Regions from separate parts of the Massilia sp. NP310 genome, predicted to be linked through region 1. Evidence: predicted binding sites of a transcription regulator. Region 1 holds the regulator's gene; each other region holds the start of a gene.

Region 1 (9,532 bases):
CGTGGCGCTGGCCAACCTCCCCGTATCCTGACCCAGGGTGGTCGGCTACGCCGACCACGCGTTCAGCATCATCTGCCCCAATCAGCGCCGCCCGTCGGCGCTTTTTTTGCGTCGAAACACGTCCTGCTGCGCCGCAGCATACGGGTTATCACGTATTTCCGGGCGCTCGGTCGCCCATTTGCGCAGTCTGTCGCATGCCGCTGGAGAGCTGCGGCCCCATTTTCTATAGTGCTCACATGGACAGCCGATCCGGCGCCTCAACCGACCCACAGGAGCAAGAAATGAACGTCCTCAAGCACGTGGAAGCCATCTTCATCGCCGCCGCCATCCTCGCCGGCTTCAGCAGCTACGCCGTCGCCGCCAATGCGCGATCGAGCGAGGCTTACCAGTCGCAGGTGTCGGTGGGCATGGAAAAGATCGCCGTGGTGAAGGTCAGCGCCGCCCGCTGAGCAGCGCCGGCACACCGTACCGATGCGGCGGGCAAAAAAAAGCCCGCTCAAGGAGCGGGCTGAAATCCAATTCTTTTCTGAGGAGAGTTGGAGGAGACAGGAGTTATTATGCTGCGCGACAGCATATAAATCCAATTTTCCTTTCAAATACTCGACATAAGAATTGTGTATATCTGGTCAGGCTTACGCCGCGACGCAGTTGACCTGGATATTGGTCACTTCTGCATCAGGCATGACGCCAGTGCCGTTGACCACGGTGCAGACCTGGCCAGTCGGGTTGGCAATCACCACCACGCCATAGGTCGTGCCATAGCTGACATTCGGCAGCTGGAAGTCGATCGGCGTCGTGACACCGGCGGCCGGCTTCGTTACCGTACCCGCGCCGCCGGTGCTGCCGTTGGCCAGCACCAGGCCGTCGGCGGTCAGGCCATTGACCTTGCCGCTCAGCGGATAGTTGTTCACGATGCAGACGTAGGTGACGTTGATCTCCGCCAGCCGGCCCGCCGTATCGTTGAAGTTCGGGATCGTATTGTCCGGCGTAACGCATTGGCGCTGGAATTGCGGCGTCGACTTGAAGACGACGTTGTACACGTCACCATACTCGAGCTTGTTTGGGAACTCGAAGTTGACCGGGTCGCCCGGCTTGGCAGGCGGGTCGATCGGCAGGTCCATGCCATTGGTGGTCAGGACGGCGCCCGGATAGACGATGCCGGAGATCGTGCCTTTCACGGCGAACTCGGCTTTGTCGCTGCCGCCACAGCCGGCCAGGCCCGCGGCCAGCGCCAGCGCGAGGGCCGGACGGATCAGGGAAGACTTCATGCGTAACGCTCCAGGAAAAATTAAGGGGTGCAGGTGACGGCCACGTTGGTGACGTCGGCAGGTCCCACGGTGCCGCTGCCGTTGTTGACAGTGCAAGTCTGATTGGCAGGCTGTTGCAGGATGGTGACACCGTAAGGCGAATCTTCGGCGACATCGGCCATCTTGAACGAGGTGGCGCCGGCCTGGAGTGCCACACGGTCGGAACCGTTGACCAGCACCAGCTCACCTTTCAGGTTGCTGACGCTGCCAGAGAGAGCGTGGCGCTTGAGCGTACACGTGATGTAGACGGTGTAGACGTGATAGCCCGCGCGGCCACTCGCATTCTGGATATCGCAGCGCTCGACGTTCGATGGCGTGGATTTGATTTCGACGGAATAGCGGTCGTCGGTCGAGATCAGGTTGTCGAATGCCCAGGTCGCCGCACCGGTGCCATCGGCCGGCGGCGTGATCGCCTTTTCCTGGCCGTCGTTGGTCAGTACCAGACCGGTTTTGGTCACACCGGAAAAACTACCGCCCAGCACCAGCTGGCCATCGCTGCCGCCGCAGGCAGACAGTGCGACCGCGCAGGCCAGCGCCGCGCCGGCACGCAGGTAGGAACTCTTCATAACATCTCCAAAAAATCTAGCGGGAAAGCGCAGCTGCGCGGTGAGAATAGAAAAATCGCTCAACATTTTAGTCCATTTGGCAAGCAGCTGGTCCATTTCGGGCGTATATGGTTTTGTATCTTGGTGTAACCATAATTCAACAAAGGCAACATTCCAGGGTGCTAACGGCGTGCGCATTGCGTTCGGCGTAGCGCGTCGCTATGCTTGGGGCGCACCTTTTCTCCCTTAGTCTGGAAGCCGATGACCCGCCAACCCTGGCCGAAAGCCGTCCTGTTCGACCTCGACGATACCCTGTGGCCGATCGCGCCCGTGATCCTGGAAGCCGAAAAACTGTTGTATGCCTGGCTCGGCGAGCACGCGCCGCGGGTGGCCGAACGCTTCACGATCGACAGCCTGCGCGCTGCGCGCCTGGAATTGCTGGCCGCGCGCCCCGAATTCGGGATCGACCTGGGCGCGCTGCGCCATGCCGGCCTGGTCGCCGCCTTCGAACAGGTGGGCGAGGATCCCGGCAAGGTCGAGCTGGCGATGACCGTTTTCTTTGCCGCCCGCAATGCCGTGACGCCCTACGAGGATGTCGTGCCCGGACTCGAGCGCCTGAAGCGACGTGCCCTGGTCGGCTCGGTCACCAATGGCGTGGCCGACCTGCAGACCATCGGCCTGGCCCACCACTTCCAGGCTTCGGTGGCGGCGCGGCAGTATGGCCGCGCCAAGCCCGATCCCGGCATCTTCCTCGCCGGCTGCGCCGCGCTCGGCGTCCTGCCTGGCGAGACCCTGTACGTGGGCGACGACCTGTTGCTGGACGTGCAGGGCGCCCAGCGCGCCGGCCTGCGCGCGGCCTGGATGAACCGGACCGGCAAGGTCAACGAATTCGCCCATGAAGTCCAGCCCGACGTCGAAGTGGCCAGTCTCGACGCGCTGCTCGACTGGCTTGAATCCTTGTAGAAGCGCGAGCACGAGCGTTGGACATGCGTCACAGCAAGCCTTGCGCTGCCCGTGCCATGCCCCAACCTGCCTATAATGCACACGTTAAATACGCGCGCCATTAAACGTTTCCCGGAATCATGCAACTCGACCAACGTGCCCACACCCTGCTCAAAGCCCTCGTCGAGCGTTATATCGCCGACGGCCAGCCGGTAGGCTCGCGCGCGCTGTCCAAGCTGTCGGGCCTGGAATTGTCGCCAGCCACGATCCGCAACGTCATGGCCGACCTCGAGGAGATGGGCTTCGTCGCCAGTCCGCACACCTCGGCCGGCCGCATTCCGACGCCGCGCGGCTACCGAGTGTTCGTCGACACCCTGCTGACGGTGGGGCCGATCGACGACAAGGCGGTCGATGCCGAGCGCATGCGTTTGCCGCAGCCCTTGTCCAACCTGCAACCGCAAAAACTGATCGCCAACGCGGCGCAGATGCTGTCCTCGCTGTCGCAATTCGCCGGCGTGGTGCAGAGCCCACGCCGCGAATCGGTCTTCCAGCAGATCGAATTCCTGCGCCTGGGCGAAAAGCGCATCCTGCTGGTGATCGTCGATCCGCGCGGCGACGTCCAGAACCGGCTGCTGCTGCTCGATAAGGATTATTCCCCGGCGCAACTGACCCAGTCGGCCAATTACCTGAACCAGAACTTCGCCGGGCTGTCCTTCGACGAGGTGCGCAAGCGCTTGAGCGGAGAGCTGCAGCAATTGCGCGACGATATGGGCCGCCTGATGCAGGCGGCGGTCGAGGCTGGCAGCGAAGCGATGGCCGAGGGCGACGACATGGTCATCGCCGGCGAGCGCAACCTGCTGTCGGTGTCCGACCTGTCATCCAATATGAGCTCGCTGCGCCAGATGTTCGAGATGTTCGAGCAAAAAACCGGCTTGATGCAATTGCTCGACGTTTCGAGCAAGGCTGGCGGCGTGCAGATCTTCATCGGCGGCGAGTCGAAGCTGGTGCCGATGGACGAGATGAGCGTGGTGACCGCGCCGTATGCGGTCGACGGCCGCATTGTCGGCACCCTGGGCGTGATCGGCCCGACGCGGATGGCCTATGAACGAGTGATTCCGATCGTCGACATCACGGCCAAGCTGCTGTCGAACGCCCTCAGCCACTCCTGAATCGCTAAAAACTTAAGCCAGTGCAAGGCTGGCAACCTTCTTGCCACAATTTGACAAAGTTTTGGAAATGCAAATGAGTATGATTCTCAATTGCATTGAGCCGGAGCGCTCCGGCTTGTCCAGAACAATCAAATAACAGGAACAAGAGGGATGAAACTGACAGCAAACCGCATGACGCCGCTCGCCGCCGCCGTCGGACTGGCGCTCCTTGGCTTGCCGGCCATGGCCCAGCAATCCAACCAGCCGATGCACCAGGTGCACATCGTCGGCACCGCCGAGGAAGAACTCAAGCAGGCGATCGGCGTCTCGGTCATCACCTCGGAAGACATCGAAGCGCGTCCGCCGGCGAATGACCTGGCCGAGCTGATCCGCACCATGCCGGGCGTGAACCTGACCGGCAACAGCGCCAGCGGCCAATACGGCAACCACCGCCAGATCGACCTGCGCGGCATGGGCCCGGAAAACACCCTGATCCTGGTCGACGGCAAGCCGGTCAGCTCGCGCAATTCGGTGCGCATGGGCCGCAGCGGCGAGCGCAACACGCGCGGCGACACCAACTGGGTGCCGGCCGAAGCGGTCGAGCGCATCGAGGTGCTGCGCGGCCCGGCGGCGGCGCGCTACGGGTCCGGCGCCGCCGGCGGCGTGATCAACATCATCACCAAGGCGCCGGGCGACTATCTGACCGGTTCGGTCACCGCCTATGCGCTAGCGCCGGAGCACGGCGAGGAGGGCAACAGCAAGCGGCTCGGTTTCAACCTATCCGGTCCGCTGGCCGGCAAGCTCTCGTTCCGCGTATTCGGCAACGTCAACAAGACCGATGCCGACGAGCTGGCGCTGAACGCCACGCCGGACAATACCGCCAACGGCGCGATCCCGCCGGCCGGCCGCGAGGGCGTGCGCAACCGCGACATCGGCGGCCTGCTGCGCTGGGACTTCATGCCCGACCAGGTGCTGGAATTCGAATCCAACTTCAGCCGCCAGGGCAATATCTACGCCGGCGACCGGGCCGTGAATGCGGCCGGCTTCCCGATCCTGGGCGAGCTGGCCAATGCGGCCGCCGAAACCAACGTCATGCTGCGCCGCACCGCCGCGCTGACCCACCGCGGCAAGTGGGGCGCCACCACATCGCGCCTGTGGCTGACCTATGAAGGCACCGACAACACCCGCATGAACGAAGGCCTGGCGGGTGGGCCGGAAGGCAGCATCAGCGACCCGACCAAGAAATCGACGTCGGAACTCGAAACCTATGGCGCCAACGGCGAGATCAGCACGCCGCTCAACTTTGGCGGGGTGGCGCAGATGCTTACCGCCGGCTTCGAGGCGCGCAAGGAAAAGCTCAACGACCCGTATTCGATGACGCAGGCCGCCACCGCGATTCCCGGCATGCAGGAAGGCAACCGCGATGGCCGTTCGAGCGCCGAAACCTATGCTGTCTACGTCGAAGACAATATCGGCGTGAACACCGCATTCACCGTGACCCCGGGCCTGCGCTTCGACAAGCACAGCCAGTTCGGCACCAACTGGAGCCCGAGCCTGAACGCCTCGTATGCCTTGAGTCCAACCCTGACCCTGCGCGGCGGCGTGGCGCGCGCGTTCAAGGCGCCGAACCTGTACCAGTCGAACCCGAACTACCTGTACTACACGCGCGGCAACGGCTGCCCGATCAATAACCCGAACCTGGGCGGCGGCTGCTATGTGCGCGGCAACGAGAACCTGGCGCCGGAGACCTCGCTCAACAAGGAGATCGGCATCGGCTGGAAGGACCGCGGCCATGAGGCTAGCCTGGCCTACTTCCACAACGACTACAAGAACAAGATCACCGGCGGCATGGATCGCCTGCTCGGCAACACCTCGGCCAATGGCCGGTTGTTCCAGTGGGAGAACTCGCCGGAGGCGGTGGTGCAGGGCGTCGAGGGCAACCTGACGATCCCGTTCGGTCCGCGCCTGAAGCTGACCAACAACCTGACCTACATGATCGAGAACGAGAGCAAGAGCAATGGCGAGCCGCTGTCGGTGATTCCCGAATACACGCTGAACTCGACCCTGGACTGGAAGGTCAATGCCAGACTGACGACGCTGTTGACGGTGTCCTATTACGGCAAGCAGGAACCGCGGCGCCTGACCGGCACCGGCGGTCAGGCCAGCGGCGAGGCGCTCAACACGCTGGCGCCGTATGCCGTGGTGGGCGCCAACGTCGGCTACGCCTTCACGCCGAAGCTGTACCTGCGCACCGGCATCAACAACCTGTTCGACGAACGCCTGTTCCGGCGCAGCACCAACGGCAGCACGGGCGCCGAGTCGTACAATGAACCGGGCCGCTCGCTGTTCGTGAACCTGACGGCGTCGTTCTGACGACGCCTGGATAGAGAAAGGGCGCATGGGATGACTCCCATGCGCCCTTTACTTACTTTTACACTGTTACTTTTACACCGGCCGTGCCGGCCGCAGGATTACTCCGGCTTGGCGATGCCCCGGCACTCCGGGCAGCTGCCATAGATCGCCAGCGCATGCTCGACGATCGTGAAGCCGTGTTGCTCTGCAATCATCTGCTGGCGCTTCTCGATCTCGTCGTCGTAGAACTCTTCGACGCGGCCGCAGGTGACGCACACCAGGTGGTCATGGTGGGAACCGGCGTTGAGCTCATAGATGGCCTTGCCGGTCTCGAAATGGTTGCGGTTGAGCAGGCCGGCCTGCTCGAACTGGGTCAATACGCGGTAGACGGTCGCGAGGCCCACGTCCATATTGTCAGCAAGAAGGATCTTGTAGACGTCTTCCGCCGTCAGATGCCGTACGGAGCTGTTCTGGAAGATTTCCAGGATTTTCAGTCGTGGCAGCGTGGCCTTGAGGCCGCTCGCCTTCAGGTCGGTCGGGTTGTTACTCATGTTTGTCACTCGAATATTGGCGGAGTGCTTTATGATATAGCGTTTTGAAAGCTCCCGCTCGAACGTATTGAGGTTAACTATGCCTGTCAAACAAGCCGTATTCCATCGATTCTCCGCCAAGGCGGCGCTGGCGGCGGGCCTCGCCTGCACCTTGACGCTGTCCGGCTGCGCCTCCTGGCGCAACCAGACGCGTCCGGCGCCGCCGGTGGCGACGGATGCGGCCGCCAGTGCGTCCGACGCGGAAAAGTCGGCCGCCATCGCCAATGCCGGCGCCCAGACCGTCCAGGCGACGCGCCTGCAGCGCTTCCTGTGGATCTTCTCGCCTTATCGTCCAGACATTCAGCAGGGCAACTTCGTCTCGCAAGAGATGCTGGACCAGCTCAAGGCCGGCCAGACCCGCGACCAGGTGCGCTTCCTGCTCGGTTCGCCGCTGCTGATGGATGCCTTCCACGCCGACCGCTGGGATTACCCGTTCTACCTGGCGCGCGGCAATGGCGAGCTGACCACCAGCCGCGTGACCGTGTTCTTCAAGAACGACGTGGTCGAGCGTTTCGAGGGCGGCAACCTGCCGAGCGAGCGCGAGTACATCGACCGCATCGCCGGTCCAGCCAAGAAGAAGTCGGAGCAACTGCCTCCGAAACCGGCCGATGCGCCGGCTGTACAAATTAATGCGGGCAACACCGAACGTCGCCCAGGAACGCCATAATGACCATGTTGAATATCGCCGTTGCCGGCGCCAGCGGCCGCATGGGCCGCATGCTGATCGAAGCCATCCAGGAAGCGCCCGACATGCGCCTGGCCGGCGCCCTCGACGTCCCGGGTTCGCCCTTCATCGGCCAGGACGCGGGCGCCTTCGCCGGCATCCTGACCGGCGTGGTCATCGAAGACAGCATCAAGCACGGCCTGCACAATGCCGACCTGCTGATCGACTTCACCCGCCCCGAAGGCACCCTGCAGCACCTGGAATACTGCGCCGCCAACGGCAAGCAGATGGTGATCGGCACCACCGGCTTCGACGAGGCCGGCAAGGCCGCGATCCGCGCCGCCGGCGAAAAAATCGGCATCGTGTTCGCCCCCAACATGAGCGTGGGCGTGAACGTGACGCTCAAGCTGCTCGAAATGGCCGCCAAGAGTTTTTCGGAAGGCTATGACATCGAGATCGTCGAGGCGCACCACCGCCACAAGGTCGACGCGCCGTCCGGCACCGCCCTCAGGATGGGCGAAGTGATTGCCGACGCCATTGGCCGCGACCTGAAGGAATGCGCCGTCTATGGCCGCGAAGGCGTCACCGGCGAACGCGATCCGTCGACCATCGGTTTCGCCACCGTGCGCGGCGGCGACGTGGTGGGCGACCATACCGTGATGTTCCTCGGCACCGGCGAGCGCATCGAGATCAGCCACAAGTCGAGCAGCCGCGTGACCTATGCCCACGGCTCGCTGCGCGCGGCGCGCTTCCTGGCGGACAAGGCCAACGGCCTGTTCGACATGCAGGACGTGCTGGGCCTGAAGGACAAATAATGGCCGTGGCAGAACTGAACGGCGCCGTCATCACGGACGAAGCGTCGTTCCACCAGCAGAGCCGCGAGGCCTTCGGTTTCCCGGCCTCGTATGCGGACAGCATCGACGCCTGGGTCGACTGCATGAGCTATCTGCGCGACGACGAGAACATGACCAAATTCAAGCTCAAGCCGGACGAGATGCTCGAAATCGTCATCCTCGAGGCCGACAAGATGAAGGCGGCGGCGCCCGACCTGCTCGAAGAGCTGAGCTATTGCGTCGGCGGCATCAACGAGCGCTATGAGGACTACGGCGAAAAGCCGGCGCTGGAACTGGTCCTGCGCTGATCCTCGAAGGCAGCGTTCAACGCGACGCTGCCTTTTTTGCATTTTCCCTCGCGCACCGCGCCGTCGCCGCAGTGCAAAATGAACGGGTTATAATGACCGGTTCCACCTTCCACATTACGTCTGCAGAATCATGCAAGAAAAATATAGTCCAGCCGAAGTAGAACAGGCCGCCCAGGCCTACTGGAAGTCGATCGACGCCTACAAGGCCGTCGAAAACGACCCGCGTTTCCCCAAAGGCAAGTATTACGCCTGCTCGATGCTGCCTTACCCATCGGGCAAGCTGCACATGGGTCACGTGCGCAACTATACGATCAACGACGTGATGTACCGCTACCTGCGGATGAACGGCTATAACGTCCTGATGCCGATGGGCTGGGACGCATTCGGCATGCCGGCCGAAAACGCGGCGATGGCCAACAACGTCCCGCCGGCCGAATGGACGTATTCGAACATCGCCCACATGCGCGGCCAGATGGAATCGATGGGCCTGGCGATCGACTGGTCGCGGGAGATGACCGCCTGCAAGCCGGACTACTACAAGTGGAACCAGTGGATGTTCCTCAAGATGCTCGAGAAGGGCATCATCTACCAGAAGACCGGCACCGTGAACTGGGACCCGATCGACCAGACCGTGCTGGCCAACGAGCAGGTCGTGGACGGCCGCGGCTGGCGCTCGGGCGCGCTGATCGAGAAGCGCGAGATCCCGATGTACTACGTGCGCATCACCGACTACGCCGACGAGCTGCTCGACCACGTCGACAACAAGCTGCCGGGCTGGCCGGAGCGCGTGCGCACCATGCAGGCCAACTGGATCGGCAAGTCGACCGGCGTGCGCTTCGCCTT
Region 2 (9,532 bases), 1.6 Mb from region 1:
GATCGTGTACTCCTCGCCCGCGACGAAGCGCTTGTCGGCCAGGTGGCGGTCGAGCACGTCGAGCTGGCGCTTGGTTTCCATCGCGTAGCGGTCGATCGGGTACTGCAGCTTTTCCGGCGCATAGGCATAGAAGTGACCGAAACCGCCGCCGACAAAAGGAGCCGATCCCATCTGCCAGAACAGCCAGTTCATGGTCTCGGCGCGCGCCACGCCGTCCTTCGGCAGGAAGGCGCCGAATTTCTCGGCCAGGTAGACCAGGATCGAGCCGGATTCGAACACGCGCACCGGCTCGGCGCCACTGCGGTCGACCAGGGCCGGGATCTTCGAGTTGGGATTGGCCTCGACGAAACCGCTCGAGAACTGCATGCCTTCGTTGATGCGGATGAGCCAGGCATTGTACTCGGCGCCGCTGTGGCCGGCCGCCAGCAATTCTTCCAGCAGGATCGTTACCTTGACGCCGTTCGGCGTGGCCAGCGAATACAGCTGCAGCGGATGCTGGCCGACCGGAAGTTCCTTGTCGTGGGTCGGGCCTGCGACCGGGCGGTTGATGCTGGCGAAGGTTCCGCCCGACGAGGCGGGCGGGGTCCAGACTTTCGGTGGGACGTAGGATGCTTGGTCAGCCATGGGGTCTCCTTGAACCTGGTCAAAGAAATCATTCTAGCCAATGGGAGAGAAACGCGTTGGCGCGGCCCCGAAAAGGGGCGGGCGGCCTGCCACTTGCTGCAAGATTCGTACGACTTTCCGCATTCTCCAGGAGAAAAGTCTGCTGGCGCTGGCTTCGGCGCGCGGGATTTCCTATCCTGTCCCGTCCACCACGCAAAAGACCAGGACATGACGAAACCCTCGCGTCGCGACGCCTTCAAGATCCTGCTGGCGGGCGCCAGCCTGCCGGCGCTGCCCATGGCGGCGGCATCGACTGACTGCCAGGCTGGCGGGAAGGCCTGGCGCCGCGGCATCGAAGGCCAGCGCCGGGCCGACCAGGGCGACGGCACCTACCTGAATCCCATTATCGCCGGCGACCATCCGGACCCCACCGTGCTCAAGGACGGCCAGGACTACTACCTCACATATTCTTCGTTCTATTCCTACCCGGGCCTGGTGATCTGGCATTCGACCGACCTGGTCAACTGGCGCCCGGTCGCGCCGGCGCTGAGCAAACCCCTGGGGACGATCTGGGCCGTCGACCTGTGCAAGCACGACGGCCGCTATTTCATCTACATCCCGGCCGCGCCGGACGGCAAGCCGTGGTCGATCTACGCGATCTGGGCCGACCGCATCGAGGGGCCGTGGAGCGATCCGGTTGACCTCAGGATTGCCGACTGCATCGATCCCGGCCACGTGGTGGGCGAGGACGGCAAGCGCTACCTGTTCGTCAACGGCATCCGCAAGATCCGGCTGACCGACGACGGGCTGGCCACCGATGGCCGGCTCGCGAAGGCCTACGAGCCCTGGCGCTATCCGGCCGACTGGATCGTCGAGAACTTCGCGCCCGAAGGGCCGAAGCTGCTGCGGCGCGGCAAGTGGTTCTATCTGGTGACGGCGGTCGGCGGCACCGCCGGCCCGGTCACCGGCCATATGGTGATCGCAGCGCGCTCGACCTCGGTGCATGGACCATGGGAACACTGCCCGCACAACCCGCTGGTGCGTTCGCTGGGCACGGCCGAACCGTGGTGGTCGCGCGGCCATGCGACCCTGGTCGAGGGGCCGTCCGGCGACTGGTGGATGATCTATCACGGCTACGAGAACGGCTACCGCACCCTGGGGCGGCAGACGCTGCTGGAGCCGATCGAATGGACGGACGACGGCTGGTTCCGCGCCATGGGCGGCGACCTGTCGCGGCCATTGCCGATGCCGAAGGGAGGAAAGGCCGGCCCGGCCGGCCAGGCGCTGTCCGACGATTTCAGGCGCGACCGCTTCGGCGTGCAGTGGGCCTTCCACGATCCGGCGCCGGACGAGATGCGCCGCGCGCGTTACACGGATACGGGGCTGCGGATCGCCGGTCGCGGCGCGTCGCCGGCCGACAGCCGGCCGCTGACCTGCGGCGTCGGCGACCGCGCCTACGAGGTGGAGGTGACGCTCACCCTGGAGGGAGAGGCCGAAGCCGGCCTGCTGCTGTTCTACAGCCAGAAAGCCTTCGTCGGCATCGGGTTCACGCGCGACGAGGTCAAGACCTTCCAGTACGCCGAAGAACAGGGCTGGGCGCGGGGCAAGCGCAAGACTTCCTCGGTACGGGTGCGGATGACGAACGACGAGCACGTCGTCACCTGGCGCTACTCGCACGACGGCGGCAAGACCTGGACCCTGCACGGGACACGGATGGAAGTGTCGGGCATCCACCACAATGTGTTCGGCGGCTTCCTGAGCCTGAAGGTCGGCATCTATTGCGCCGGCGCCGGCGCGGTGACGCTCGGCGATTTCCGCTACCGGGCGCTGTGAGTGCGGGACTGACAGCGCCAAAGAAAAACCCCGCCGCAGCGGGGTTTCCGATGGAGCAGGGCCGGCTTACACGTAAGCCGCCAGCGCGCCTTTCATCTTCTTGAGCGCGGCCGATTCGATCTGGCGAATACGCTCGGCCGACACGCTGAACTCTTCGGCCAGCGTATGCAGCGTGGCGCCCGAGCCGTCGTCGTTGGCCAGCCAGCGCGCCTCGATGATGCGGCGCGAACGCGGGTCGAGCTTGCCCAGCGCCGTTTCCAGGCCTTCGGACTGCAGGCGGGTGACCTGCTCGGCCTCGAGCACCTTGGTCGGTTCCTGCTGGTCCGACGACAGATAGGCGATCGGCGAGAACTTGTCGTCTTCGTCGTCGGTCGGCGACTCCAGCGCGATGTCGCGGCCCGACAGGCGAGTTTCCATCTCGATCACTTCTTCGCGCTTGACGCCCAGCAACTTGGCGAGGTCGTCGACCTGGCTTGGCGACATCGCGTCCAGGCCGGTCTTGTTGCTGCGCAGGTTGAAGAACAGCTTGCGCTGGGCCTTGGTCGTGGCGACCTTCACCAGGCGCCAGTTCTTGAGAATGTATTCATGCATCTCGGCCTTGATCCAGTGCATGGCGTACGACACCAGGCGCACGCCCTGGTTCGGGTCGAAGCGCTTGACCGCCTTCATCAGGCCGATATTGCCTTCCTGGATCAGGTCGGCGTGCGGCAGGCCATAGCCCAGGTAGCCGCGCGCGATCGATACCACCAGGCGCAGGTGCGACAGCACCAGCTTTTGCGCGGCGTCGAGATCGTGGTCGTCGCGCAGCCGCTTTGCCAGCGATACCTCTTCTTCGTGCGTGAGCATCGGCAGGCGATTGACGGCCGAGATATAGGCGTCGATATTGCCCAGATTGCCGGTGAAACCCAGTCCCAGAGCACGACTGCCGGTCGGAACCAATGCGGATTGTGCGGACATATTCATTTCCCTCGTAGTAATCTTGCTGCATCCTCAATGTGCCATAACTTATTGCCTTGCGGCACTGCTGTTACGGCTTGTTACCTGGATGCGTGACTTGAATTTCGATTGCCTTGGACCATATATTAGCACTCCCCCGAGGTGAGTGCTAGAAGTGGTCCCGGCGCTTAAGATTGTTCAAAGTATTGCTCTCGGGAATCGAATTGCCGACGGTTCCACTGTAGAGCAGGTATTGCTTGTCCAGTTGATTCGGCTCAAAAGTGAGCCAGGAATGACTGGAATAACGTTAGACACAGATTACGGCCGCAGCGGCACGTATTCTGTTGAATGGCGCACGTACCCACGGCGCAGCCTGTAGGACTTATGCGCGTGGAAGCGTAGGGGATGGCAGCTAGGCCGTAGGATTCATTGCGGTGTCATGCGACGCGGTCTTGTCCGGTAAAGGGGCAGGCAGCCACACAGGAGGGCCGCCTAGCCCTGCTACACCAGATGGTGACGCTTATCGCGTTTTCAATACCATCTCGACAGTTTTTTTCAATGCAACTTTGTAGGACCGCGTTCAACGCTGGCGCGCCAGGTGACGCCGCACTGACAGCAGGGCGCCGACCAGGCCCAGCGCGGCGCTGATCGCCAGCAGGCCGGCGATTTCGAGTCCACCCAGCGGCATCAGCTGGAAATTCGAGCCGTACAGCCGGGCGAACTCCCCGATCGCGCCGTTCAGCGGGCGCAGGGCCAGGGTCACCGCGCCCAGCGCCACCGCGCCGGCGCACAGGCCGAGCAGGGCGCCGGTGTAGAAGAACGGACGGTGGATGAAATCGTTGGTCGCGCCCAGCAGTGTCGAGACCGAGATTTCTTCTTTCTGGGTCAGCACCTGCAGGCGGATCGTATTGAACACGACCGCGATCACGACGATGCCCAGGGTGGCCGCCAGCAGCAGCAGCGCCAGGCGCAGGATGGCCAGCATCGCGGCCAGGCGCTTGACCCAGCTTGAGTCGACCTGCACCGTTGCCACGCCCGGCAGTTCGCCCAGGCGCTCGGTAATCAGGTCCACCTGGGCGGCGGCGCCGGCGCTGGCGAAGCCTTCCAGCTTCATTACGTAGCTGTCGGGCAAGGGGTTATCGCCCAGGGTTTCCAGCACGTCGCCCAGGCCGCTACGCTCCTTGAGCGAAGCGAGCGCCTGCTCGCGCGGCACGAAGGCGATTTCCGCCCCTTGTCCACCCTGCGGCGCGACGATCTGGCGGATGCGCGGCGCCAGCGCTTCGGCATCGGCGCGGCTGGCGTCGTCGCGCATGAACAGGCTGATCTCGGGATCGACCGACAATTGCTCGGACAGCGGACGCACATTGTCGAGCAGGGTGATACCCGCGAACGGCAGGGTCAGCGCGAGCGCGACCACCAGCACGTTGAACAGGAAGCTGCCGGGCGACTTGCGCACTGTCGACAGCGCGGCCCCGAGGGCGAAGCGGTGCTGGCGCAGCCACGGGCTCATGCCGCACCTCCGACCAGCTGGCCCTGCTCGAGGCGGATCACCCGCGTGCTGCCTGCCAGCACCTGCTCGTCGTGGGTCGAAATGACGCAGGTGACGCCGGCGGCGTGGAAGGCGCGCAGCGCGTCGAGCACCTTGTCGGCCGCCACGCGGTCGAGATTGGCGGTCGGCTCGTCGGCCAGGATGATCTGCGGCCGGTTGACGATCGCGCGCGCGACCGCCACCCGCTGCTGTTCGCCGCCCGACAGTTCGAGCGGCATCGCCTTGGCGCGGTCGAGCAGGCCGACCCGGTCGAGCGCGGCGCGGGCGCGCTGCGCAGCGTCCGCGGTGCGGGCGCCCGTGACGAGGAGGGGCAGCATGGTGTTGGCCAGGATGTTGCGGTCGTTGAGCAGGCGCTGCTGCTGGAAGACGATGCCGATGTTCCGGCGCAGGAACGGAATCCCGGCCGGCTTGATGCGGCCGATGTCCTGGCCGTTGACGATCACCTTGCCGCTGCTGGGGCGCTCGACCGCCGCCACCATCTTCATGAGGGTCGACTTGCCGGCGCCCGATGGGCCGGCCAGGTAGACCAGCTCGCCCTTGGCGATGTCGAGCGAGACGTCGTGCAGCGCATAGGCGCCGCGCGCATCGCCGTGGGTGTACTGTTTGGATACCGACTGGAATGCGATCATGGGTCCCCGTTCCGTCAGCCGAGCAGCGCTTCGACGAATTCTTCGGCGTTGAACGGCTGCAGGTCTTCCAGCTTCTCGCCGACGCCGATGAAGTACACGGGGATCGGACGGGTGCGGGCGATCGCCGCCAGCACGCCGCCCTTGGCGGTGCCGTCCAGCTTGGTCACGACCAGGCCCGTGAGCTGCAGGGCGTCGTCGAAGGCCTTCACCTGGGCCAGCGCGTTCTGGCCGGTATTGCCGTCGATGACGAGCAGGGTCTCGTGCGGCGCGCCGTCCATGCCCTTGCCGATCACGCGCTTGATCTTCTTGAGCTCTTCCATCAGGTGCAGCTGGGTCGGCAGGCGGCCGGCGGTGTCGATCATGACGACGTCGGTGCCGCGCGCCTTGCCCGACTGCACCGCGTCGAAGGCGACGGCGGCCGGATCGCCCGACTGCTGCGAGATCACGGTGACGTTGTTGCGCTGGCCCCAGACCATCAATTGCTCGCGTGCGGCGGCGCGGAAGGTGTCGCCGGCGGCCAGCAGCACCGACTGGTCGAAGCTCTGCATATGCTTGGCCAGCTTGCCGATGGTGGTGGTCTTGCCGGCGCCGTTGACGCCCGAGATCATCATCACCAGCGGTTCGTGGCGGCCCAGCTCCAGCGGCTTCTGCAACGGTTGCAGCAGCTCGATCATCAGCGCCTTGAGCGCGGCCTTGACGGCGGCGGCGTCCAGCAGCTTGTCTTCCTTGACCTTGCGCCGCAATTCGCCCAGCAGATGTTCGGTGGCGTCCATGCCGGCGTCCGACATCAGCAGCGCCGCCTCGAGTTCCTCGTACAGGTCTTCGTCGATGCGGGCGCCGACGAACAGCAGCGACAGGTTGCTCGAGGTCTTGGACAGGCCGGCCTTCAGGCGCGCCATCCACGAGGTCTTCTTCTCGGCCTCGGTGGTCGGGCGTTCGGCGGTTTCGGGGAACAGGTTGGCGCCTTCGTGCAGGACGCTGGCTTCGGCGGCGATCGGGGCCGCGGCGATGGGCGCCGGGGCCGAAGCGGGGGCGGGAGCGGGGGCGGGCGCAGGCGGCGCGGCCGGCACGACCGGTTCCGGCGCCGGTGTGTCAGGCGCTTTTTTTCTTTTGAAGAAGCTAAACATAGTGTCTGGTGGCGGGACTGCGTGCGGACGCCGGCGTGGCCGGCGATGAAAAAACTAGCGAATATTTTACCAGAGCAGCAATACGGTCTTGCATTGCACGTGAGCGACACCACGCTTGCACGCCAAGTATCGCCTCCCTGAAGCCTTGCCGGAATCCAATCGTTCATGCTGGCGGCATGCCCGGTGTCGCTGCGGCGCATCGGATGCCGCTCGATCGTTGCGCGGGCGCATACAAGAACCGGTAAAGATGAAAACTACGAGTAGATTTTCGAAAAATACTGCAGTAGTATTTTTTCGCAATAAATTGCCCTCTCGACAGGGTATGAACACCTCGTCCTCTTCGTAGTCCAGCACCCGTTCCAATGCAGCACCGCGGCCGTCTCACCAGCCGGACCACCATCGCCACCGATGCGATGCCCTGCAACCCCAATTGGATTCCGCCATGACCAAACCGAACGACGCAGCGCCTCCCTGTTTCACGCAGCCGGACCAGTCCGCGCAACGCCTGACCGAACTGTTCGTCGACGTTTCCCAGAAGCGGCACATCGAGAACGACCCCGGACCCGCGCGGCGCGCGGTGTTCCGCAAGCAGCATGGCGTGGCCAGCGGCCGGCTGGAAGTCTTGCCGTCGATTCCGGCCGACCTGAAGGTCGGCGTGTTCCGCCATGCGCGGCTGGACGCATGGATGCGTTTTTCGAGCGACATCAAGCCCACCGATCCCGACCTGCGTTCGACGGTCGGCGTCGGCATCAAGCTGTTCGGCGTCGCCGGCCCGAACGGGCTGGGCGAGGAAGGCGATACCGCCGACTTCATCATGCAGAACTTCCCGGTGTTCTTCGCCGACGATTGCGCGGAGATGCTCGACTTCACTTATGCGAGCTTGATCGCCAAGGACGACGACGGCTACCTGGCCAAGCATGAGCGCATGTCCCGCCTGTTCGACCGCATGGCGAAGGTCGAGTCGAGCGTGCTGACGGCCACCTACTGGGCGATCCTGCCGTTCAGGGCGGGCGAGCAGTTCGTCAAGTACCGGCTGGAACCGGAAACCGAGTCCGACCGGATCGCCGGCAGCGGCAACGATTACCTGGGCACCGACATGGCGCGCCGCCTGGCGCGGCGCGAATACCGGTTCCGCTTCATGGTCCAGCGCCGCACCGACCCCGACAACATGCCGCTCGACCAGGCGACCGTCGAATGGAGCGAAAAGACCAGCCCGTTCGTGCAGGTGGCGACCCTGATCCTGCCGCAGCAGGACATCTGCACCCGCGGCCAGGCCGAATATGGCGACGCGCTGTCCTTCAACATCTGGCGCGTGCCGCCGGAGCAGACGCCGGTCGGCTCGATCGCCGAAGCGCGCAAGATCGCCTACGCGGCCAGCGCGCACGCGCGGCGCGAGGCCAACGGCCAGCCGCAGGAAGAGCCGCGCCAGCCGCGCGCGAGCTGTCCGTTCTCGGCGGGCCGGCCGGCGCCCGACGCCGACACCTGCATCGTCCAGGCGGTGATCCATCCGGCGATCGGCATCGCGCGCGTGGGGTCGAGCGAGGACGAATGGTTCCTGGGCCCGGAAGTGCGCAATCCGCCGGCCCAGCCGCCCGGCTTCTATCGCGACGCGCATCACAAGCTCAAGCGCCAGGCGGTGCGCTTCCGCGTCTACGGCGTCAACGCCAAGGGCCATATCGTGCGCGAACTGACGCCGGACGACGCGAAGATCGAGTGGAAGGTCCAGCTGGCCAATACCAAGTCGGCCTGGTATGGCTTCCAGCTGGCGCTGGACATTCCCGAAGCCGCCTGGGCGCCGCCGACGACGCTGCGCAATCCCGGCGTCGCCGAGCGCGACAGGCTGGCGATCACGCCGGCGGCGCGCACGGTGACGGGACGCGACGCCGCCCCGCGCCGCTTCGACGACGGCCGCTTCATGGACAAGCCGGTCTACCTGGGCGAGATCTTCACCGACGACCAGGGACGCCTGATCGTGCTGGGCGGGCACGGCGCCGCCGCCTCGTACGACGGCAGCCGCGCCGTCACCTTCGCCAACAACGAAGCCTGGCATGACGACGTCGCCGACGGTCCGGTGAGCGCCGACGTGGAATACCAGGGCATGCGCCTGAACGTCGTGCCGGCATGGGTGGTCGTGGCGCCGCCGAACTACGGCCCGCAGCGGCAGTCGGTGCGCACCATGTGGGATCTGATGCGCGACGTGGCCATCAACGCCGGCATGCTGCCGCGGCCCAGGCGGCCCAGTTTCACCTTCGACATCCTGCCGATCTTCGAGCGGATGGCCGGGCTGCAGTGGGTCAATGCCGGCTTCGCGTCGGGATTCGGCTGGAAGGGCGCGAACGACCTCACCAGTGCCGAAGCGCTCGCGCGCCTGTCCGATGGCGGCGGTGCCAGCGCCGAACTGCGGCACCTGGTCGCGAACCAGTTCCGCGACGACGCCGTCGACGGCGCCTCGCCCAAGCCCTGGCCCTGGCTGTACGGCGACGCGATGAACGTGCCGCCGGCCGCCACGCCGCGCCAGAACGCCTCGCTGTCCGGCACGCAGATGCAGATGCTGGCGCAGTGGGCGGCGGGCGACTTCATCGAGGACTACGACCCCGAGCGCCACTGGCCGGCCAGCCTGGACGAGGTGCCGCTGGCCGAGCAGGGCGACACGCTGACGCGGGCGGCGCTCGAATTCGCGCTGGCCGACGCCTTCCACCCCGGCTGCGAAATGACCTGGGTCACGCGCCAGCCGAGCATGTACATGGAACCGTTCCGCTTCGCCCACGCCCTGGACGGCTGGATCGCGCCGCAGCCGGCGCAGGTCCTGACCCCGGAAGCGATGCAGATCACCGACGGCCCCTTCGCCGGCCAGC
Region 3 (9,532 bases), 640 kb from region 1:
ACCCGGACGGCGTGCGCAACCAGATCGAGGGCGGCATCGTGCAGTCGGCCAGCTGGACGCTGCTGGAACAGGTGCGCTTCGACGCCGCGCGCGTGCTCACCGTGGACTGGGCCTCGTATCCGATCCTGCGCTTCGCCCAAACACCGGAGAAAATTGACGTGCACCTGATCGACCGCCCCGGCCAGCCCTTCCTGGGCACCGGCGAGGCGGCGCAAGGCCCGGCCGCGGCGGCGATCGCGAACGCGGTGTTCGACGCCTGCGCCCTGCGCATGCGCGACCTGCCGCTCGACCGCGCGCGCGTCAGGAAGGCTTAATTGAACGCCTTCCAGAACATATAGGCCGCCAGCGCATACAGGATCACGGCGAAGATGCGCTGCAGCTGGCGCACCGGCATCTTGTGCGCGGCGCGGGCGCCAAGCGGCGCCATGGCCACGCTGGCCAGCACGATGATGGCCAGCGCCGGCAGGTAGACAAAGCCCAGCGACCATGCCGGCAGGCCCGGTTCGCCCCAGCCATAATACACATTCGACAGCGTCCCCGAGAGCGCGATCGGAAAGCCCAGCGCCGCGCTGGTGGCGACCGCGTTATGGATGCGCACGTTACAGCGCGTCATGAACGGCACCGAGACGAAGCCACCGCCGGCGCCCACCAGTCCCGACAGGATCCCGATCAGGCCACCTGTGGCGAACATGCCTGCCCGGCCCGGCAATTCGCGCGCCGCCGTCGGCTTCTTCCCGATCAGCATCTGGGTGGCCGAGAAGGCGACGAAGCAGCCGAAGAAGAAGGCCAGCACCGAGGTATTCATCTGCTTGCCGATCCAGGGACCGATCCAGGAACCGATCAGGATGCCCGGGGCCAGCAGGCGCACCACGGGCCACAGCACGGCGCCATGCTTGTGGTGGGCGCGCACCGAGGACATCGAGGTAAACAGGATGACGCCGAGCGCGGTGGCGATCGCCATGTGGACCACGAGTTCGTCGGCGATGCCGCGCGCGGTGAAGATCATGGTGATGAAGGGCACCAGCACCATGCCGCCGCCGATGCCGAGCAGGCCGGCCGCGAAGCCGCCGAAGGTGCCCATCGCCAGCAGGGCCAGGATCAGCCAGGGATCCATTCAGGCCTCCCTGGCGCGCACGAGTTGGACGACCGCATCCCATTCGGATCTGGTGACCGGCGAGATCGACAGCCGGCTGCCCTTTTGCAGCAGCACCATGCTTTCCAGCGCGGGAACGGTGCGCATCTCGGCCAGCGGCAGATAGCGCCCCGCCTCCCGCGCGCGCACGTCGATCGAGATCCAGCGCGGCGTTTCCGGGGTGGCTTTCGGGTCGTGGTAATGGCTGGCGGGGTCGAACTGGGTGGCGTCGGGATAGGGACCGCTCGCGATCTCGGCCAGCCCGGCCACGCCGGGCACGGCGCAGCTGGAGTGGTAGAACAGGACGCCGTCGCCGACGGCCATCGCGTCGCGCATGAAGTTTCGCGCCTGGTAGTTGCGCACGCCGAACCAGGCCACGGTCTGGCCGGGTGCGGACAGGACGTCGTCGAAACTGACTTCGTCCGGTTCGGATTTCATCAACCAATAGCGCATTGCGCCGATCTCCCTGCAAGGCGCGCCGACAGGTTTGACGCGCGCACAAAAAAAGCGGCTGCGTACAAAGTGCGCAACCGCTTGTGTATCCTAGCCCCCGCCAGTGCCGTTATTGCCGGCATCCTGAACCAAAACGGTTCAAGGCGGTCACGGTCAGATCAATTTCGGGTTCGTCAAACGAGTGACGCTCACTCCCATCGAACTTGTTCCACGACCTATGCGTAAGAATGGTTCAAGGAATATATGGCAAATCTCGAACACCGCAGGGTAGAGCGCAGTTTACTCTTTTGATCCGTCATGTCAAATGGATTCGGTTTTCAGAAAAGATTTTCCTGGGGCGTCAGCGCCTTGTCGAGCACGGTGTGCATCGCTTCCAGTTTTTGCTTGACTTCGAGAATCGACATGTCCGACAGCGGTCCCTGCGGCGACTTGACCGACAGGAATTCCGCGGCGACGCTCAGCGCGGCCATCACGGCGATGCGGTCGGTGCCCTTCACCTTGCCCGAATCGCGCAGCTGGCACATCTTGCCGTCGAGGTAGGCCACCGCTTCGCGCAGGGTGCGCTCTTCGCCGTCGCGGCAGGCCAGGCGGTAGGGCTGGCCCATGATGGTGACGTCGAGATGGATCATCGTTGCTCCTGCTGGCGGGCGGCATGCGCGAGATGGAGCGGCCGCGGTTCATCCGGCCCGGGCTCGGGTTGCCCACCCTCGCCTTCGGCTTGCGCTTCGCCCGGCGGCTTGGGCAACTCGTCGAGCAGCGCCTCGACCCGGCGCTGGGCCTCGAACAGGCGCTCCTTGAATGCCAGGTTCTCGGCGCTGAGCAGGGTATTGGCCTGACGCAGCAAATAGTTCTCGGCGCGCAACGACTGGGTCAGCTGGGCGAGCCGGTCGATTTTGTCTGAGAGGTCTTGGAATTCGGAAATCATTCGACACTATAGGATCGAGAGGGATTTTCCGTCAACCGAATCGCGCTGCGGTGCGGCATGCCGCGCCCGCCGCCGGCCGTCCCGGCTGCCTGGCGTGCGGCAGGAAAGCGCCAGGCGGTGTACGCTGCCCGCCTCTTGCCAGGTTCGCACCGGGTGGCGAGAGATGCCAAAAACACATTGCTTGAAGCCCTGAAGGCTTGTGCCAGCTCAAGCGCACGAAAGTATTTAGCAATCTTGCTGCTTGAAATGGCAAATTATCGTCCCTATAATTAGCACTCGTTAGTAGAGAGTGCTAACAACTCTTTGCAGACCGACGCGGTGCTTGCCACAAGACTGCGACGGTGTCAAAAAACGCAAGTTAAACCACTGAATATTAAGGAGTTTTGCATGAACCTTCGTCCTCTGCACGATCGCGTTATCGTGAAGCGCCTCGACCAGGAAACCAAGACTGCGTCCGGCCTGATCATTCCTGATGCCGCGGCAGAGAAGCCAGACCAAGGCGAAGTCCTCGCCGTCGGTAACGGCAAAGTGCAAGACAACGGCCAGGTTCGTCCGCTGGAAGTGAAAGTCGGCGACCGCGTGCTGTTCGGTAAGTACTCCGGCCAGGCCGTCAAGGTCAATGGCGAAGAACTGCTGGTGATGCGCGAAGAAGACATCATGGCCGTCGTGGCCCAGTAAGTCTCATTCCCTGACCCCATTCACGATACATTCGGAGAAATAACAAATGGCAGCTAAAGAAGTAGTGTTCGGCGACGCAGCGCGCGCCAAGATGGTCGAAGGCGTCAATGTCCTGGCCAACGCAGTCAAGGTCACCCTGGGCCCGAAAGGCCGCAACGTCGTGCTCGAGCGCTCGTTCGGCGCCCCGACCGTCACCAAGGATGGTGTCTCGGTCGCAAAAGAAATCGAACTGAAAGACAAGCTCCAGAACATGGGCGCGCAGATGGTCAAGGAAGTCGCTTCCAAGACCAGCGACAACGCCGGTGACGGCACCACCACCGCGACCGTGCTGGCACAAGCCATCGTGCGCGAAGGCATGAAGTTCGTTGCCGCCGGCATGAACCCGATGGACCTGAAGCGCGGCATCGACAAGGCCGTCGCAGCGACCGTCGAAGAACTGAAGAAGATCGCCAAGCCAACCACCACCTCGAAAGAAATCGCGCAAGTCGGCGCGATCTCGGCCAACTCGGAAACCTCGATCGGCGAGCGCATCGCCGAGGCAATGGAAAAAGTCGGCAAGGAAGGCGTCATCACCGTCGAAGACGGCAAGTCGCTGAACGATGAGCTGGACATCGTGGAAGGCATGCAGTTCGACCGCGGCTACCTGTCGCCGTACTTCATCAACAACCCGGACAAGCAAGTCGCCGTCCACGAGCAGCCGTTCATCCTGCTGTGCGACAAGAAGATCTCGAACATCCGTGACCTGCTGCCGGTGCTGGAGCAAGTCGCCAAGGCCGGCCGTCCGCTGGTCATCATCGCCGAAGACATCGAAGGCGAAGCGCTGGCGACCCTGGTCGTCAACAACATCCGTGGCATCCTGAAGACCGTCGCCGTCAAGGCGCCAGGCTTCGGCGACCGCCGCAAGGCCATGCTGGAAGACATCGCCATCCTGACCGGTGGCCAGGTCATCGCCGAAGAAGTCGGCCTGACCCTGGAAAAGGTCACCCTGGCCGAACTGGGCCAGGCTTCGCGCATCGAAGTCGGCAAGGAAAACACCATCATCATCGACGGCGCCGGCCAGGCTGAATCGATCGAAGGCCGCGTCAAGCAGATCCGCGCCCAGATCGAAGAAGCGACCTCGGACTACGACCGCGAAAAACTGCAAGAGCGCGTGGCCAAGCTGGCCGGCGGCGTTGCCGTGATCCGCGTCGGTGCAGCCACCGAAGTCGAGATGAAAGAGAAGAAGGCACGTGTCGAAGACGCGCTGCACGCAACCCGCGCTGCCGTCGAAGAAGGCATCGTGCCAGGCGGCGGCGTGGCCCTGCTGCGCGCCCGCGCTACCCTGGACGTCAAGGGCGACAACCCTGACCAGGACGCCGGCATCAAGATCGTCCTGCGCGCCATGGAAGAGCCGCTGCGCATGATCGTCCAGAACGCGGGCGACGAGCCATCGGTCGTGGTCGCAGCCGTCCTGGGCGGCACCGGCAACTACGGCTACAACGCCGCCAACGGCACCTATGGCGACATGGTCGAAATGGGCGTGCTGGATCCAGCCAAGGTCACCCGCTCGGCACTGCAGAACGCAGCGTCGATCGCCGGCCTGATGCTGACCACCGACTGCATGGTCTCGGAAGTCGTCGAAGACAAGCCAGCCGGCGGCATGGGCGGCATGGGTGGCATGGGCGGCATGGGCGGCATGGACGGCATGATGTAATCCAGCCGGTCGCCTGGCGCGCCGCGGCAACGCCGGCGCGCCAGTCCTCCACGACGAAAAGCCCGCGAGGTTCACGCCTCGCGGGCTTTTTGCTGTCCGACCTACTGAAAAACCGGGACGGCGGCTCAGCGCCGGGCGCGCGGCCCCTTGCGGCGCAGCCACAGCATGGCCGCCATGGCCACGCCGCCCAGCCACAGGGTGCCGGGCTCCGGCACGTCGACCGGATCGTTCGGCTCGACCTCGGTATCGTCCGGGGGCAGGCCCGGGGTGCCCGGCGTGCCCGGCGTATCGGGGCCACCCGGCGTATCGGGTCCACCCGGCGTGCCGGGCACGCCAGGCGTGGGCAGCGGCAGCTCCGGGTTCGGACCCGGGCCGGGATCGGGATCGGAGCCCGGACCGGTTCCGGTTTCCGGCGTCGGTGTCGACGGCGTCGGCGTATCCGGCGGGCTGCCGCCCGTGTCGCCGGGATTGCCTCCCCCGCCAGTGCCGCCATCGCCCTCGCTGGCGTTGCCCGGCGTCGGGTTGCCAGCGGCTGGCGGCGCCGTCGCGCCATCGCCGCTGCCATCGCCCAGCGTGCCGCCGCTCGAGATGCCCGAGCCATACCGCGCGGGCGGGCTGCCCATGAGGTCGGCCAGGCGCGGCTGCGCGACCGGCGCGGCGCCGCGCAGCAGGCCGGCGCCGTCCGGGAACACGTCGGGGTAGTAAGCCGGTCCTGCTCCGGGACCGTCGTCGAGTCCCTCCAGGCCGGCCGCCACCGCCATCAGGCCGCCGCCATCCTCGGTGACGAAGGAATCGAGTTCCGATTCGGTCGGGCCATTGGCTTCGACCGGGTACATCGGCACGTCCGAAATCCGGTTGGCGCAGCGCGCCCGCATCTCGTTCCTGCCGTCGGTGAGCAAGGTTTCGCCCGGCGCCAGCATGAGTTTCTTCTTTGTCCAGTACACCCGGTTGCCCTTACGGTACGACACGTACACGGCGCGCGGCTTGGTGACGGTGACCGCACGCGCGTTGGCGACGTCGAAGCCGGCATAGTGCGCCGCGACCACGGCGTCGGTGCGGATGACGCGCGCCAGCTCGTCCGCGTCCGCCACGCCGCCGGGAATGATCGAGAACGGATAGACGCGCCGCGCGGCGCCCTGCTCCGCGGCCGGCGCCGCACTGGCGGCGGCCGGCGCGATGGCGGCGCTGGGGCTCGCGCCGACATGGATGACCTCGTCCGGCTTGCGGTCCAGCCAGGTCCAGTCGATGTCCAGCGGCGGCGCCAGCACGCCCGCGACGCCCGTGGCAAGGCCCAGCATGGCAAGGATGCCAAGACGCTTTTCGCGTTGCGACGCTTTGACGAGGCGGCGGCTGTAGGCAGAGCGGCAGCGGTCCATGGGGACGAGTGGTGAGGGTGCAAAGTAGGAGTGGTCCTACAGAATAGCATTATTTCTATGAATAAATTACGGTTCCATGGTGAAAAATGTGATTTCGTGGCAAAAAACACGAATTACTTTCTGTATAGAAATATTTCGCACGACAGGCGCAAAGCATCGTTGCAATGCCCTTGCGTTCCGCGCAATCGATGCAGTCGGTCAGACGGCATCCGTGTTGCTGGTCGAACACGCATGGTTTACCATGACCGCCTGCCCTCACGAGACCCGCCATGTCCACACGCGCCGCTTCTTATTCTCCCTTGCGCCTGACCATTGCCGCACTGATGCTGTGCTGCGCCGTCGCCGGCTGCAAGCGCGCCGAACGCGAAGCGCCGCCGGCGCCGGCGCCGGCCGCGCCAAGCGTTCACGTGCCGGCGCACACGAAGGAAGAAGCGATGGCCTCGCTGCTGGCGTTGCCGGAACTGCAGGCGTGGTCGCGCCAGATCGAGCAGCGCAGCCAGGGCAAGGCGCGCGGCGCCGTGATCGAGGACGATCCGGTCCCGCGCGAAGTCAACGGCAAGAAGTATTACCAGCTGAGTTTTGTCGAGAACCGCGCCGAGGATGCGCGCCGCCGCGAGAGCTTCCTGGTGGCCCAGGACGGCAGCGAGATCCTGGTCGACGACGCCGATTCGGACACCCTGCTCAGCCTCCAGGAATGGCGCCGCACCATCGAGCGCGTGGATATCAAGAGCGCCAACTGACGCCGTGCGCCGCGGCGCTCAGCTGTCCAGGTGAGAGATGAGCAAGCGGCGCGGATCCTGGCCGGCGCCCTGCCCATGCTGGCCATCGACCGAGATCCCCACCGCCATGATGTCGATCAGCAGCAACTGCAGGATGCGCGAGATCATCGACAGGAAGCTGGTGCTGTCCTCGCTGTGATCGACCGCCAGGCATACGCTGGCCTTGCGCGCCAGCGGCGACTGGCTGTTGCTGATGGCGATCACGTCGGCGCCGGCGGCGCGCGCGATGTCCACCGCCTGCAGCAGCTCCGGCAAGCCGCCCGAATTCGAGACCGCGATCACCACGTCGCCCGGCCCCAGCAAGCCCGCGGCCAGCGTGAACAGGTGGGCGTCGCCATACAGCGCGGTCGGGATCTTGAAACGGAAGAATTTGTGCTGGCCATCCAGCGCCACCGCGCGCGAATTGCCGAGCGCATAGAACTCGACGCGCCGCGCGCGGCTCACGAGTTCGATCGCGCGGTCGAGCGAGCGCACGTCGAGCTGGTCGCGGAAGCGCAGGATGGCGGAGACCGTGTTGTCGATCACCTTGGCCGACAGATCGTGGGTGCTGTCGCTCATGCGCACCTGGCTGTGGCGCACGGGGATCGCGCCGGTCAGGCTGCTCGCGAACTTGAGCTTGAATTCGGCCAGGCCCTGGAAGCCCAGCGAGCGGCAGAAGCGGATCACGGTCGGCTGGCTCACGTCGGCCAGGCGCGCGATCTCGGCGATCGGTTCGTTCAGCACCGTGCGCGGATGCTCGAGCACGAGCGTCGCCACCCGCGCCTCGGCCGGCGACAGCTCTTCGCGTAGTTGCCCGATGCGTTCCATCAGCGTGTTGGCGCCGCTGCGCCCGCGCAGGTGCTCGGCCAGGATGGTCGCCACGCCGTGGAAGGCGGGGTTCGGCGTGGTGATCACATAGGTCGGGATATCCGCCAGGTAGTCGGAAAAGCGTCCCTTGGCCTCGAACCGCGTGCGAAACGGCGAGCGCGCGAACCATTCGCCGAGGCGCGGCACGATGCCGCCGCCGATGAAGATGCCGCCGAAGGCGCCCAGGGTCACCGCCAGGTTGGCGGCGGCGCCGCCCAGCATGCCGCAGAAGCACTCCAGCGTCTCCAGGCACAGCGGGTCGTCGGCCTCGAGCGCGCCGGCCACGATGGCGGCCGCGCTGCGCTCTTCGGCCCTGACGCCGTTGCGGTCGGCCAGCGCGCGGTAGATGACTTCCATGCCCGGCCCCGAGATCAGGCGCTCGTTCGACACGTGCGGCCATTCGCGCCAGGCGTATTGCAGGATGGCGAACTCGCGCTCGTCGGCCGGCGCGAAGTTGACGTGGCCGCCCTCGCTGCCCAGCGTGACGAAGCCGTCCGCGGTCGGGATCCCGCCCGACACGCCCAGGCCCGTGCCGGGCCCCAGCACGCCGATGACGGCGCCCGGCACGGGCGTGCCCGGCCCCACCTGCATCAGGTCTTCCTTGGCGAAGCCCGGCAGCGCGGTGGCCAGCGCGGTGAAGTCGTTGACGATCAACAGGGTCGACAGGCCCAGCTCGCGCCGCACCGCGTCGGTGGAGAACTCCCAGGCGCGGTTGGTCATGCGCACGTAGTCGCCGTTGATCGGGTTGGCGACCGCGAATGCGCCGTGGTTCAGCCGCACGTCCTCATGCTCTGCCAGGTAATGGCGCAGCAGCGGGACGATGCCCTCGAAGTCGTCGCAGCGCAGCACCTGGACCGAGCGAAACACTCCCGGCGCGGTCTGCAGCGCGAAGCGCGCGTGAGTTGCGCCGATGTCGGCCAGCAGGCGCGGGCCGTCGGCGAACGCCGTGCGCGCGAACTTTTCCGGCTCCTGCTGGATAGTCATCAGCCCTCCGCGCGTTCCAGGCCGAACCAGGCGCCGAACGGCGGCAGGGTCACGCGGCCGCCCCGGGCGTCGCCGGCCAGGCCGTCGACCGCGAGGCGGTCGGTGGCTTCGGTGGCCGGCCAGTCGAACGTGACTTCCGCGTTCGACAGGTTGAACGCCGCCAGCACGCTGCGCTCGCCCTCCAGGTCGCGGCGCAGGGCCAGCACCGGCTCCGGCGCGTCGATGAAGGCGATCTCGCCGCGCGTCAGCTGCGGCATGGTGCGGCGCAGGGCGATGAAGCGGCGCTGGAAGTTCAGCATCGAATCGGGGTCCTTGTCCTGCAGGTCGACCGCGGCGGCGGCGTGCGAGGGCTCGACCGGCAGCCACGGCTTGCCCGTGGTGAAGCCGGCGTGCGGCGCGGCGGCCTGCCACGGCATCGGGGTGCGGCAGCCGTCGCGGCCCTTGAACTCGGGCCAGAAGGTGATGCCGTACGGGTCCTGCAGCAGTTCGAACGGCACGTCGGCTTCGTGCAGCGCCAGCTCGTCGCCCTGGTACAGGCAGGGGGTGCCCTTGAGCGAGAGCTGCATCGCCAGCACCATCTTGGCAAAGCCGGCGGTGGCGTGCGGGCCGCCCCAGCGCGTCATCACGCGGATCGCGTCATGGTTGCCGACCGACCAGGAAGCCCAG

The links. The regulator HrcA, encoded in region 1, represses chaperone genes, less so after heat shock. The targets are predictions, from matches to a motif close to TTAGCACTCNNNNNNNNNGAGTGCTAA.
Region 2: the regulator HrcA is predicted to act here: its motif matches at 3,519-3,545, upstream of rpoH (RNA polymerase sigma factor RpoH).
Region 3: the regulator HrcA is predicted to act here: its motif matches at 2,780-2,806, upstream of groES (co-chaperone GroES).

The regions. Positions count from the first base shown of each region.
Region 1 is NZ_CP080379.1:3,748,532-3,758,063, reverse strand. It holds gene rsmA (16S rRNA (adenine(1518)-N(6)/adenine(1519)-N(6))-dimethyltransferase RsmA) at 1-31, shown strand, start outside; gene KY496_RS16500 (hypothetical protein) at 282-449, shown strand; gene KY496_RS16495 (hypothetical protein) at 633-1,268, opposite strand; gene KY496_RS16490 (hypothetical protein) at 1,289-1,873, opposite strand; gene KY496_RS16485 (HAD family hydrolase) at 2,114-2,815, shown strand; gene hrcA (heat-inducible transcriptional repressor HrcA) at 2,935-3,963, shown strand; gene KY496_RS16475 (FepA family TonB-dependent siderophore receptor) at 4,114-6,315, shown strand; gene fur (ferric iron uptake transcriptional regulator) at 6,414-6,845, opposite strand; gene KY496_RS16465 (outer membrane protein assembly factor BamE) at 6,925-7,551, shown strand; gene dapB (4-hydroxy-tetrahydrodipicolinate reductase) at 7,551-8,363, shown strand; gene KY496_RS16455 (barstar family protein) at 8,363-8,689, shown strand; gene leuS (leucine--tRNA ligase) at 8,820-9,532, shown strand, end outside.
Region 2 is NZ_CP080379.1:5,304,140-5,313,671, forward strand. It holds gene yghU (glutathione-dependent disulfide-bond oxidoreductase) at 1-624, opposite strand, end outside; gene KY496_RS23470 (family 43 glycosylhydrolase) at 832-2,436, shown strand; gene rpoH (RNA polymerase sigma factor RpoH) at 2,503-3,393, opposite strand; gene ftsX (permease-like cell division protein FtsX) at 3,953-4,882, opposite strand; gene KY496_RS23485 (cell division ATP-binding protein FtsE) at 4,879-5,550, opposite strand; gene ftsY (signal recognition particle-docking protein FtsY) at 5,565-6,677, opposite strand; gene KY496_RS23495 (LodA/GoxA family CTQ-dependent oxidase) at 7,120-9,532, shown strand, end outside.
Region 3 is NZ_CP080379.1:3,105,653-3,115,184, forward strand. It holds gene KY496_RS13725 (molybdopterin cofactor-binding domain-containing protein) at 1-314, shown strand, start outside; gene KY496_RS13730 (sulfite exporter TauE/SafE family protein) at 311-1,114, opposite strand; gene KY496_RS13735 (EVE domain-containing protein) at 1,115-1,585, opposite strand; RNA gene ssrS (6S RNA) at 1,676-1,857, opposite strand; gene KY496_RS13745 (cell division protein ZapA) at 1,903-2,214, opposite strand; gene KY496_RS13750 (hypothetical protein) at 2,211-2,510, opposite strand; gene groES (co-chaperone GroES) at 2,898-3,188, shown strand; gene groL (chaperonin GroEL) at 3,235-4,881, shown strand; gene KY496_RS13765 (PEP-CTERM sorting domain-containing protein) at 5,007-6,179, opposite strand; gene KY496_RS13770 (hypothetical protein) at 6,527-6,997, shown strand; gene KY496_RS13775 (glucokinase) at 7,016-8,866, opposite strand; gene KY496_RS13780 (alpha-amylase family glycosyl hydrolase) at 8,866-9,532, opposite strand, start outside.